4 regions of the Exiguobacterium sp. LL15 genome follow, and region 3 is predicted to be linked to each of the others. Evidence: riboswitches for the same ligand, from Rfam matches in the RefSeq annotation. Region 3 holds a riboswitch; each other region holds the start of a gene.
What was found. Region 3 has a riboswitch for thiamine pyrophosphate ahead of NOM72_RS06510 (ECF transporter S component). Riboswitches for the same ligand answer to the same signal wherever they lie in the genome.
Positions count from the first base shown of each region.

Region 1: it holds a riboswitch for thiamine pyrophosphate, as region 3 does, so the genes downstream of both, thiT (energy-coupled thiamine transporter ThiT) here and NOM72_RS06510 (ECF transporter S component) in region 3, are expected to answer to the same signal.
Region 2: it holds a riboswitch for thiamine pyrophosphate, as region 3 does, so the genes downstream of both, thiD (bifunctional hydroxymethylpyrimidine kinase/phosphomethylpyrimidine kinase) here and NOM72_RS06510 (ECF transporter S component) in region 3, are expected to answer to the same signal.
Region 4: it holds a riboswitch for thiamine pyrophosphate, as region 3 does, so the genes downstream of both, NOM72_RS08750 (thiamine phosphate synthase) here and NOM72_RS06510 (ECF transporter S component) in region 3, are expected to answer to the same signal.

Region 1 is NZ_JANFNX010000001.1:890,170-893,426, reverse strand. It holds gene NOM72_RS04360 (thiamine diphosphokinase) at 1-570, opposite strand, end outside; gene thiT (energy-coupled thiamine transporter ThiT) at 572-1,132, opposite strand; TPP riboswitch at 1,194-1,303, opposite strand; gene rpe (ribulose-phosphate 3-epimerase) at 1,326-1,982, opposite strand; gene rsgA (ribosome small subunit-dependent GTPase A) at 1,985-2,890, opposite strand; gene pknB (Stk1 family PASTA domain-containing Ser/Thr kinase) at 2,916-3,257, opposite strand, start outside.
Region 2 is NZ_JANFNX010000004.1:118,889-122,145, reverse strand. It holds gene NOM72_RS14925 (murein hydrolase activator EnvC family protein) at 93-1,370, shown strand; TPP riboswitch at 1,436-1,546, shown strand; gene thiD (bifunctional hydroxymethylpyrimidine kinase/phosphomethylpyrimidine kinase) at 1,662-2,465, shown strand; gene thiM (hydroxyethylthiazole kinase) at 2,446-3,213, shown strand; gene thiE (thiamine phosphate synthase) at 3,203-3,257, shown strand, end outside.
Region 3 is NZ_JANFNX010000001.1:1,283,113-1,286,369, forward strand. It holds gene NOM72_RS06505 (ABC transporter ATP-binding protein) at 1-868, opposite strand, end outside; gene NOM72_RS06510 (ECF transporter S component) at 865-1,437, opposite strand; TPP riboswitch at 1,538-1,637, opposite strand; gene NOM72_RS06515 (50S ribosomal protein L25/general stress protein Ctc) at 1,733-2,410, opposite strand; gene NOM72_RS06520 (GNAT family N-acetyltransferase) at 2,700-3,257, opposite strand, start outside.
Region 4 is NZ_JANFNX010000001.1:1,661,385-1,664,641, reverse strand. It holds gene NOM72_RS08760 (OsmC family protein) at 1-23, shown strand, start outside; gene nagZ (beta-N-acetylhexosaminidase) at 20-1,240, shown strand; TPP riboswitch at 1,297-1,399, shown strand; gene NOM72_RS08750 (thiamine phosphate synthase) at 1,482-2,075, shown strand; gene NOM72_RS08745 (FAD-dependent oxidoreductase) at 2,072-3,016, shown strand; gene thiS (sulfur carrier protein ThiS) at 3,013-3,213, shown strand; gene NOM72_RS08735 (thiazole synthase) at 3,216-3,257, shown strand, end outside.

The sequences.
Region 1 (3,257 bases), 390 kb from region 3:
TCCTTGATGGAGCTCTACCTTCGCTTCTGACGCACACCATTCATTACTGACGGTCAAGGAACCTCCGACCGGTACTGGATGTGCATCAAGTGGATATTTGACTCCGGATAAGCTTAAAGTCGATGGTACGAGTGGAATGAACGAAAGATAATAATAGCTCCCTGCTTCGACTGCATACGTTCCCTCAGCCAAGTATCGTACCTCTTCTCGTTTCGTCACGAGTCGTGCCTCTGGGTATCGCTTCAATAAATATACATTTTGGACGGTCATGTCGAGCCGCCCACCTGTCGCCCCGATAATGAAGGTATCCTCAAACTGTTTCTTCTCTGAGACTGTACGAAGTGCCAGTTCGAGATCCGTTTCATCTTTCTCGGCCGGATGAACGATTGCCCCTTCTGGTACATAACCAAGCGAATCAAAATCACCAATCGTCAGGTCGCATGTCAGCCCAAACGATTCAATCGTCTGAACACCACCGTCAACACCGACGATAAAATCACCTGGCTGACAAAACGTCCGTAAATCCGGCGCTTCTTCTCGCGGACCGGCACAGACGAGAATCGCCCGCATCTCAGACGCCTCGTGCCGAATAACGTAGTAAGCGTGGCGCAGTCGTGAATAAAAGACCCGCAACGACACCACAAAGAACGTAAGACGGTACCATGTATGTCGCGTTATAAATCAATGAATACGGTACGACTGGACCTTCGGCATACTCGGCAAAAAAGACGATTCCACTGATGACATGACAGATATAACGGAGTCCTGCGCCTAATAACGTCGCCAGGAGAACGAACGCCATCAAGCTTTTCTTTTGTCCATTGCGCGCGGCTAGTCTGACTTGACGCGCGAACAGACCACTTAATCCGACGACACCATACGCAATCGTATAGTCAAGCATCGGTTGAACGATCGTCAAGACTTGTGGAGCGAACATCAATTGAATCGTACCGACAAGCGCTCCCGTAACGACCCCTCCAACGACACCGTGGCGAAATGCCATGACGAAGATCGGTAACATCGCTAAGCTGATTGAGCCTCCTTGTGGCATTTTGAATGGAATCAGTAAATCAAAGACGACTCCGAGACTGGCGAAGATGGCAATTTCCATCATCATTTGTAACCGTTTCATGCTATTTTTCCTCCTTCATTGTACGAGAGGACGCAAAAAGGCAGTACGACGAACGCCGTACTGCCTGCGTGCGCCACATCCCTACGTCCGTTTGAACGGAACAGGTTCGAAGGGTTAAAGTCTAAAAGACTCCTCTCAGCCGCTTTTCAAGCGACACCCCTTGCGGTCATCATATTTCGTTTTCTCGTTCTTATTATACGGCAGCCCCTTGACGAATGCTAGTGATCGCTTCCGCATAATCTGGTGCATTGTAGATTGCTGACCCTGCGACGAGAACGTTCGCACCGTTATCGATGCAAAGCTTTGCCGTTTCCGGATTGACGCCACCGTCAATCTCAATTTCAAATGTCAGACCACGATCTGCTTTCATTTGCGCAAGTGCTGCGAGTTTCGGCATGACACGCTCGATGAAGGCTTGTCCACCGAAGCCCGGATTGACCGTCATCAATAAAACCATATCGACATCCTCAAGGACGTGTTCAATCGTTGATAATGGCGTATGGGGATTCAAGACGACTCCTGCCTTTGCGCCCGCTGCTTTGATTTGTTGCAAGACACGATGGACATGATTCGTCGCTTCGACGTGGAACGTCACGATGTCAGCCCCTGCCTTGACGAAATCTTCAACGAAACGTTCTGGCTGGTCAATCATCAAATGGACATCGAGAATCATATCCGTCTTTTGACGTAAGCTGCTAAGCACAGGTAATCCAAATGAGATGTTCGGTACGAACTGACCGTCCATGACATCAAAATGGATATAGTCCGCGCCTGCTGCTTCGACTGCTTTGACATCACGCTCAAGATTCGCAAAATCTGCTGATAAGATCGATGGTGCAATTTTAATCATCTTCAATACCTCCGGGCTCGATTCTTGATTTCGTCTATAAACATACCATAGTTCTCATAACGAGAGGACATGATTTCTTGGGCTTCGACGGCTTCCTTGACGGCACAACCGGGTTCATTCAAATGCAAGCAACCTCGGTATTTACAATCATCTTGTACAGCGACGAATTCAGGAAAACTCCACCGTACATCCTCGATTTCCATATCATACGGAAAATCGAGGTTCGAGAAACCTGGCGTATCGGCAATCAATCCTTCGGCAAGCGGCATTAATGTGACGTGGCGCGTCGTATGACGTCCGCGTCCGAGTGATTTCGAGATCGCACTTGTTTCTAAATCAAGAGAGGGCTCCAGTGCATTGAGCAATGAACTTTTCCCGACACCGGATTGTCCGGCGAGAACGCTCGTTTTTCCAGCAAGTAACGGACGGACTTGCTCAACACCCGTCAACGTCTCACTTGATGTCTCGATGACCGTATACCCAATCTTCCGGTAAGCGGCAATCGCCTCTCGGACAGCCGGTCCTTTGACTTCGTCAAGTAAATCCATCTTCGTTAACAGGATGACGGGTTGGATTTCCTTCGCTTCGATCAAGACGAGAAATCGGTCGAGTAGATGCGCTGAAAAATCAGGTTCTGCCGCTGAGACGACAAGCAACGCTTGATCGATATTCGCGACAGGCGGGCGTACTAAAAAGTTGTCCCGCTCCTTCACTTCGAGAATGTACCCGGTCTCACTTTCGATATGAAGCACGACTTCATCTCCGACGACTGGACTGATGCCGCGTTTTCGGAAATTTCCTCTTGCTCGTGAACGAACTTCTCCTTCTGGTGTCATGACATCATAAAAGCCGCCCTGCAGGCGTATGATCGTTCCTTCTCGATTCTCTTCGATGCGTTGTTCCGTCATCCTATGCACTCCTTTTTTATCACATTCATTGTGCGTCTTTTGCTTGATTGTACGTGATGGTTTTTGAACGATACACCGTATCGTCTTTATAGATCGTAATTTTGCCTTCTTCACCCGGATCAATCGTTAATGGCACGTCGAATGTCTCATCTTGATCAATTGATTCCTCGATGACGGTCCGCTTCCCTTTCGCGTCTTCCGTCTCGATTCGGATGACTTGTTTCGGCGGAGCCTCTTCTTCATCTTCACTAACAGCATCATAGACGACCTTTTCAGGGAACGTCGCCGTCACTGTTTTTTCTTCCTCACCTTTAGAGATGAAGACCGTCACGGAGTCGTTCGGCTCGACTTGTGCGCCAGCTTGCGG
Region 2 (3,257 bases), on a different contig from region 3:
AAACGATTAGGGTGCTATAATCTATTTCAGATATGAGAGAAACTTGAATACTATAATAAAAAATGAAAATACATAAGTGAGGAAAACGATATATGCTAAAAAAACTAATTTCTACCATTGTTTTAGGGGCATTACTTACAACAGGTACACAACCGATCGCGGCAGCAACGATTAAAGAAAAAAAGGCTGAAAATGCCGCTGAACAACGTAAATTAGAAAAAGAGATTAAAAAGCAAGAAGCTAAAATTTCAAAAGAACAACGTCAAATCAATCGAATCGACGCAGCGATTAACGAAAAGATTTTCCAAGTTTCCGAAAAAAATAAACAAATTAAACAATTAAGCAATCGAATCGATGAGTTAAAGGCAGACATCGTTCGTTACGAGGAGATGCTACAGAAGCAGGAAGAACTACTCGGTGATCGTTTACGTGTTTTCCAAGAAAACGATGGAAACTCGATTAAGTGGGAAGAAGTCATTTTTGGATCAAAGGATTTAGGTGATTTATTCAGCCGTGTCATGGCGGGTAAAAAGATTGCTGAACAAGATGATAAAATGATTTCAGATTACATCGCGACACAACAAAAATTAGCAGAAGCAAAACAAGCACTTGTTGAGAAAAAAGCGGAGCAAATGCAAGAAAAGAAAGTATTGCTTGAACAAAAAAAAGCGTTAAAAGTTCAAATGAAAGAGCGTAGTGCTACACTCAAAAAATTACGAAAAGGGAAGACGAAGTTTACGACAGAACTGTTAGACGCAAAAGAACTGCAAGCGACTCTCGAAGCGCAAGAACGTGCGATTGCGGCAGCGAAGGCAGCGGCTAAAGCAGCGGCTGAAAAAGCAGCAGCAGAGAAAGCGGCAGCTGAAAAAGCTGCTAAAGCAAGTGCTCAAGCAGCAAAACAAGCCAATAAGAATACAGAATCAACAAGTTCAGATACAACACCAATCGCTTCAGGTGGTGGGAAATTTGTCCGACCATCTTCTGGTGGGGTATCACAAGGGTTCGGACCAGCTAGTGGAGCAAACGGTTATACATTCCATAATGGCGTCGATTTCAAAGGTCCCGTCGGATCTCCGATCGTCGCAGCAGCAGCCGGAACCGTCATTACAGCATCAGGTGGTGGACCTTACGGAAACCACGTCATGATTTCGCATTTCTTGGATGGAAAAGTCTATACGACGGTTTACGCTCATATGAGCTCATTATCTGTTCATGCAGGACAAACGGTCTCTCAAGGTCAGCAAGTCGGAACACTTGGTAGTACAGGAAATTCAACAGGACCACACTTACATTTCGAACTACATGTCGGAGGTTATCAATATAGTGCTTCTTCTCCTCTGAATGCAGTGAATCCATTGGCATATCTGTAATCAAAAAACGGGCTTCGGCTCGTTTTTTTTTTGCTGCTGTGCTACAGTTAAGGCGAAACGAATACTTGAGCAACTAGGGGAGCTGGAGGAATCCGGCTGAGAGGAAAACCAATCTGTTTTCGACCCTATTACCTGAACTGGATAATACCAGCGTAGGAAAGTTGAGCCGAACGGATACCGGAATGCGTGTATAACGCTTTCGTATAGCGTCGACTGCTTTTTTACAGCGGTCGACGCTTTTTTTGTCGGTCACGACTCCCTTACATTGCTCGATGGGAAGGTGAAAAGAACATGAAACATGTACTGACGATTGCAGGATCCGACTCCGGTGGTGGAGCTGGGATTCAAGCAGATTTAAAAACCTTTTCGGCTTTAGGCGTTTATGGAATGAGCGTCCTGACAGCTGTCACGGCGCAAAATACGTTGGGTGTTCAAGCGGTGGAAGAGTTATCTCCAGAAATCGTAGATGCCCAGTTAACGTCGATTTTTTCAGACATTCGTGTCGATGCGATCAAAATCGGAATGGTCTCGAATGCGCAGACGATTCGTGTCATTGCTACACATCTCCGCAAACAGACAGTTCCGATCATATTAGATCCCGTCATGGTCGCTAAAGGCGGTCATGCTCTATTGCGGACGGAGGCTGAACAAGCATTGATTTCGGAGCTTTTACCGCTTGCGACACTCGTCACACCAAATTTACCGGAAGCGGAGCGTTTAACAGGACGATCGGTCACCAATCTAGATGAAATGCGACTGGCGATGCATCAATTAGCTACACAGACAGGGGCAGTATTACTAAAAGGTGGACATCTCTCAGGAGCTGCGACGGATTTGTTGTTTGATGGGGAAGTAGAACACCGCTTCACATCGGAACGGTTAGACAATCAACATACTCATGGAACTGGTTGTACCTTATCTGCGGCGATTGCGGCGCGGATGGCGCTTGGAGAAGATTTGACAGATAGTGTAAGACAAGCAAAGAGCTATGTCACGGAGGCGATTCGTCATGGATTTGCTCTCGGACAAGGTATTGGACCGACACATCATTTTCATTCACTTTGGAGGGATACACATGTTTACGACCATTCTTGAACACAAACCACTCATTCACCATCTGACGAACACGGTGACGATCAATGACTGCGCAAACGTCACACTCGCTGTTGGAGCATCACCCGTCATGGCGGAAGATATTCGCGAAGTAGAAGAAATGGTTAGACTCGCGCAAGCCCTTGTCTTAAACATTGGTACGATCGATGCAGACATGCAAGCAGCTCAACGACTTGCAGCCGGTGAAGCGGGACGTTTGAATGTCCCGATCGTTCTTGATCCAGTTGGAGCAGGGGCAACGACATTACGTACTGCCTTTTCTAAAGAACTCATTGATCTCGGATGTACGGTCATCAAAGGAAATACTTCTGAAATCAAGACGTTACTTGGGGAAGACGGACGAACTAAGGGAGTCGATGCTGCGGGAGATGCAATGATGGATCGAGAAAGTATTCGTGCATTCGCTCGCAAACACAAATCTGTCCTCGTCGTGACAGGTCCGAACGACTATATCACGGATGGAACGCGCGAAATGGAATTACATGTAGGAACACCTCGTCTAGGAGACATCACGGGTACGGGCTGTATGACGGCTTCCTTGATTGCGAGCTTCCTCGGCGCAGGATATACGGCGTTTGAGGCGGCTGTTCACGGAACATTCGTCATGGGAAAAGCAGGAGAACAAGCAGCCTCTGCGCAAGGTCTTGGTGATTTTAAACGAGAATTGTTCAATGCGATCAGCCTCATGACGGAGCAAGAACTGGTGGAGGTGACAGAACGTGTCAATTGATTACTCCATCTATGCAGTGACGGATCGTCGGTACCATCCTGGCG
Region 3 (3,257 bases):
ATTCTCCCGTCTTCAGGGAAAATGTCGCATCGGTCAGCGGGTAAGGGGCTTTCGTCGATAATGCAGCGACGTGTAACAAGGGAATGCCTGCAGTAGCGACTGGAGGAAGCACATGAAGTCGCGCTGCTTGTGGTCCATCTATGGGTAACGTCTCTAACGTGTACGGATACAAAGAGGGAACAGCGATCCCTTTCGATTGAAGATCCGTATACGCCTGCGGGAACAAATCCTGCGGATGCGCCGTTGCAGTCACCGATCCGTCCTCAAGTAAGACGATTTTGTCGATGTAAGGTAAACAGACATCGAGTTGGTGTTCGATCAAGACGATCGTTAAATCATGTTCTTTCTGAATCTGAAAGATCAACGCCATCAGCTCGTGTTGCCCGATCGGGTCAATCTGAGCCGTTGGTTCATCGAGTAATAAGATCGTCGGCTCAAGTGCCAGGACCGCAGCGAGCGCGAGGCGTTGTTTCATCCCCCCGGATAGACTCGCGATTGGTGTCGAGAAGGGGAGAGGGAGACCAACGAGTGCGAGTAAGCGTTCAATTCGTTCCTCCATCTCTTCGCGTGGAATCGACCGGTTTTCTAAGCTAAAAGCGATTTCGCGTCCGATCGTTTCCATGCAGAACTGTTCTTCTGGGTTTTGGAATAGCACTCCGACCGAACCGGACCGGGTAACGGTTCCCGTCTGTTCGACTTCAATCGTCTCTGGTGTCAGTCCGGCTAGGGCATGAAGCAGTGTCGTCTTGCCACTCCCGCTTCGTCCGAGCAGAAGGGTCGTTCCTTGCTCGATCGTCAGCGATACATGATCGAGCACCGACTTCATCTGACCGGGGTAGCGGATGCTGAGATCGTCGACAGTAATCATGCGACTTCCCGTTTCGCACGTCCTGCCGCAAACCCGTTCAAGACACCGGTCGCAACAAGGCGACGGACGAGAATCGCTGCAAGCAAGCCGCCCAGTAATGCGCCACTAATTAATTGTAAGCCAGTTGTCGCAAGCAACGTCGTCGTCGTGTAGTAACCGAATCCGTTCGCGATCAGACTATAGACAATGCTACCAATCGCGGCTCCAACACCCGATAACATCAATGTCCAGGTGTCATAACGACGATAACGCGTCATCGCAAAGACGAGTTCCGCACCAAGCCCTTGGCATACCCCGATCAGTAGAGCCGATAAACCAAAGTGACTACCCGTGAACAGCTCGACGGCTGCCGCGACGATTTCCGCGATGAGGGCGGCACCTGGTTTTTGAATGATTGCTGCGACGAGCGGGCTCGCGATGATCCAGATCCCAAACATCCAGTTGGCACCGACAGGTCCGAAGATCGCAGACATCGGTAACCAGAGTGTTGACCAACCAAGATAGATGACCCCGCAAGCGACGGCGAGCATCATCATGACCATGATTTCTTTCATTTTCCAGTGTTGCATTAGGTACGTCCTCCTTAGAATGGGGGAGACGCCAAAAAAGACCGCCCTCCGTAAAAAAGAGAGCGGTCCTCAGAAAAACTGCGCGCAGCAGGAGTCATTGGATGTGATCGCTCCACTTTCCTACGCTAGTATGAACTAGATCAGGTTCGAAGGGTCCGAAGTGAATCGTCTCAGCCAAATGGGCTCCCCTAGTGGATATGGTAATAGGTGATACGCTGTTCACTTTAGGCAATCTTCTGTCTATTGTCAAGACACAAAAAAACGATACGCCACGAAGGGCGTATCGTCAAACGACTTATTTGTTGTCTTCGTTCTCTTCTTTTGCTTCTTCTGAAGACTCTTCCGTAGCTTCCGCTTCGTTGTCTTCACCAGCTTCCGCTTGTGCCTCAGCTTCTGCTTCTTCGATTTCCTCAAGCTCTTGTTCAAGCGTTGATTCGACGACAGCTGCGACTTGAATGTCGCCTTCTGTGACGATACGGAAATCTTTTTGTTCTGGAAGATCAGCTACAGAGATCGAATCGCCGATTTCGAGGTTCGTGACGTCGACTTCGACGTTCTCTGGTAATTTATCTGGTGTAGCTGCGACTGTTACTTTAAAGAGTGTCTGTGACAGGAATCCACCGACTTTAGCGCCAGCTGCTTCGCCGACGAGTACGACGTCTGCTTCGACTTCTGTCTCTTCATCCATTTTAACGGCGATGAATTCAACGTGATCGACAGTTGGTGTGAAGACATCCATATCACGACGGTTGATCAAGACGTTAATATTTTTACCGTCGAGTTTCAGTGAAATCAAGACGTTCTCACCGTTTTCTCGAACGATTTTAAGCAATTCTTTTTCTTCGAATGCGATTGGTGTACTTTCCACTTTGTAACCATACACGACACCAAGAGCTTTTCCTTCATGACGTAATTGTTTACGGAGTGAGCGTGGACGTACCTCGCGTTTTTCGGCTGTTAATTTAACTGACATGTTCATTTCCCCCTTGAATTTGGTATAGCCCTCAAAAGGTAATGAATGTAGGAGCAGGACAAGTCCTGAACAATTTAAATATGCTAAGACAATCGGTTTCAGACTCTTTTGAATCTGACGCTTTCGTGACTTTGCATTTCTCTCCCAGGTCATTACGCTGATATTGAGAAACATGTGTGAGTAAGTCACCGTTTGATGCGGTGCTAGTGAGTTTATACCCCTATGTTTTAAATCCTTAAACCTCTATTTTTTATTTTTTAAAGTCGAAAGACCTCCAAACCGCTTGAAATCAAGGGTTGAGAGGTCTTTCGTTTTTTTCATTTTTTATGGTGATGCGTTGGTTTTCACGAACCAGCACGCGGACGAGACGTTCGATGTGCCGCATCGTCGTCTGTCCCATCGTTGAGATTTGGAGCCATTGATTATGGACGAGATAGTCGCTTTCATATTGAACATGATAGCCTTGGATCCGGAGAGCGTCTCCTAAAGCGGTTGCCGACGGATGGACGATCGTCAGAATTCCCGGCGCTTGTGCTTCTTGCGTCGCAAGCAGGTTAAAACCAGTCGCGCGAACGGCCTGTTCGAGATAGGTCATCTTGATAGCGGCTTGATCGAGATCAAGGGCATCGAGCGCTGCCTGACAAGCCAGCAACAAGTTCGAGGAACCGGAAAAGGCGACGCCTTCCGCATAGAGTCCGAGATCTAGATAACGTGGAATACGTGGAGAAGGTAGGACGCGATCTACGTGACCGATGAACGCAAGACCCGGTAAACCCCCAATTGCTTTTCCGGAGACGGTCGTGACGAATCTGCAGCCGGCATACGAGAAACGCCCGGTTCCGACGGC
Region 4 (3,257 bases), 380 kb from region 3:
TCCGGAGCGAGGATCCTTTGTGAAGAAAGTCGTACTGATCGGTTGCCTGTTGCTTGCAGGGTGTGCGCAGGAGACGACGGAACCAACGAAATCATCACAACCGGAATCGAAACAACCGACAGAAGAAAAGAAACCGAAGCCTGAGCCAACGAAGGAAGAACGACAACAAGCAAAACTAAAGCAACAATTAAAAGCGATGTCGACGTCAGAAAAAATCGATCAACTGCTCTATATCGGAGTCGCCGGCACGGAACTTTCAGCAGCTGACCGGAAATTGTTACAGACGCATGCGATTGGCGGGGTCTTATTGCTCGGCGGAAACATCACGTCAGAAGAACAACTCTTGACGTTCACACGTGCGATTCAAGAGACGAATCAAAAACCGTATGCGTTTGTTGGGATCGATGAAGAAGGCGGACGGGTCAGCCGGGTACCGGATCAACGATTACGTCTACCGACGAGTCAACGGATGGCGCAAGGAGCAGATGATGCGAAAATGGAAGATGTCGGACGTACGCTCGGACATTTGTCACGATTTTATGGCTTCAACATGGACTTCGCACCGGTCCTAGACGTCAACAGTAATCCGAACAATCCGATCATCGGCGACCGTGCGTTCAGTGCTGATCCGAAGACCGTCGCGACGCTTGGTACGGCCCTGATGCACGGGATGCAGGAGACGGGAACGATTCCGGTCGTCAAACATTTTCCCGGTCACGGCAATACGAGTGTCGATTCCCATGTCGGGCTACCGAAAGTGACGGCATCAAAGGAAGAACTGAAGCAGACGGAACTGTTACCGTTTAAAGAAGCGATTCAAGAGGGCGCCGAGATGGTGATGGTTGCCCATATTCTCTATCCCGCGTATGACGATACGAATCCATCCTCGCTCTCAAAGCCGATCTTGACTGACCTCTTGCGTCAGCAACTCGGATTCAACGGTGTCATCATCACGGATGATCTCGTCATGGGAGCGATCACGAAACGATATGGTCTCGCAGAAGCGGCACGTCAGTCGCTCGTCAATGGAGCTGATATGGCGATGTTTTCAGAGGCAGGTGCTTACGCAAAAGTTCATGCTGAAGTGATGCAAGCCGTCAAAGACCAAACGCTGACGCCGGAGATGCTCGATGCTAAAGTAATGCGCATCCTGAAGCTAAAGCAGACGTATGCCGACAGCCAAGAGCAACAGCGACCGACGAAATCGGAGCTGATTCAGCAAGTGGAAGCGCTCAACTAGGACTAGCGAAGCAAAGCGACTCATGCTAGACTAATGGGGCAAGCCAATTAAACACGAAAAGACACTAGGGGAGTCTCCCAGCAGACTGAGACGGAAGTATCCGGACCCTTTGAACCTGATCTAGTTCGTACTAGCGGAGGGAAGTGGCTCGAAACCCTAGATATCCTTAGCGCTTCAGCGCATTTTCGGACCACTCCCTTCAACATCGGGAGTGGTCCTTTTTCGTATGGAAAGGAAGAACATGATGCGTTTACATCTGATTTCGACGGGATCCATTCATCCGCTTGACGAAATAAAGACCTTTCAATCACTTCAACCCTATACGGATCAGCTGCATCTACGTGAACCGAACTTATCGGCGGCAGAATTACTTGATCTGATTGACGCACTCCTTGGGCATGGTTATTCGCCTGAACAGTTAACGGTTCATGACCGGGTCGACGTCGCCCATGTCGCCGGCATCGGTGTGCAGCTGACGCGCCGTTCCATGCGTGTCCGCGATGTGCGACGTCATTTTCCGAATCTCGTCATCGGGAAATCGGTCCATTCACTAGCAGAGGCACTGGCAGCAGAAGCGGAAGGAGCCGACCGACTGCTGTACGGTCATATTTATCCGACAGCGTCGAAGCCGGACCTACCACCCCGAGGGATCGACGCCTTGAAGCAAGTCGTCACCTTCACGACGAAGCCAGTCATTGCGATCGGTGGGATTACACCAGAATGCATGCCTGAAATCGCAGCAACCGGTGCAACCGGAATCGCCGTCTTATCGGGTATTCTCGGTCAATCGGATCCACTCGCCGCCATCAGGCGTTACCAGGGGGTTCGCGTATGACGGATCACATCATCATCGGCGGCGGAGTCATCGGGTTGACGCTTGCTTACGGTCTCGCCTGTCAGAATGAATCCGTCGTCGTCTTAGAACGTGGAACATGCGGACGAGGAACGAGCCGCGCAGCTGCCGGGATGCTTGCGACGGACATCGAGCTGAGAGCAGAATTGCATGCACTTGCCGCGCGAAGTCGTCGTCTGTATCCACTGCTTGCACGTCGACTCGAGCGAGAGACAGGCATCGATTGTGGGTACCGGGAACAACCGTTTTTGTTAAAACGTAAAGGACGCGAGCATCTGTTTCCAGCTGTCGGTCAAATCGATCCACGACGACTGACGACTGCATTGATGTATGCCTTACACGCACGTGGCATATCGATTGAAGAACAGGTAGATGTCACACGCATCGAAGAGAACGATGACTTCATCAGGATCGAATCGAACGCAGGAACGTGGACCGGACGAACAGTGACGGTCGCTGCCGGACGCGGGTCGCAAGCCTTGCTCGATACAGCTGGTATTTCGATCGCGACATATGGGGTCAAAGGGGAGTGTCTCGCCGTCCGTCTCGCGGGTCAGCCGTTACGCTCGATTCTGTTTGATGAAGCCGTCTACCTCGTGCCAAAAGCTGACGGACGGATTTTGATCGGTGCGACCGAACTGCCGCACGACGAGACGGTCGGCGTCAGTGTCGCTGGGATCATGTCACTGCTTCAAGCAGCAGAACGACTGTATCCACCGATTCGTGACGCGGTCATCGAAGAAGTCTGGTCCGGTGTACGACCGCAAACGGTGTCCGGCTTGCCATATATCGGAGTCACCGATTCATCCCGTCGGATCTTCCTAGCGACAGGGCATCATCGGCATGGCATATTACTCGCACCAGCGACAGCGGAAGTCTTGGTAAATACATTACGGTTGATTCAGAAGGAGGAAGTCCGATGAACATTACGATTAACGGCAATGACCACACGATCGAACAGATTAAAACGATCGAGGACATGCTCACGCAACTCGGCTTAGGGGAAAAGCTCGTCATCGTCGAACAGAATCGACAAATTATCGATCGCATGGCGTACGGTCAGACAGTCGTTCGGGACAATGACACATTTGAAATCGTTCATTTCGTAGGAGGAGGATAAACATGCTGAAAATTGGAGAAAAGACATTTGAATCACGGTTATTG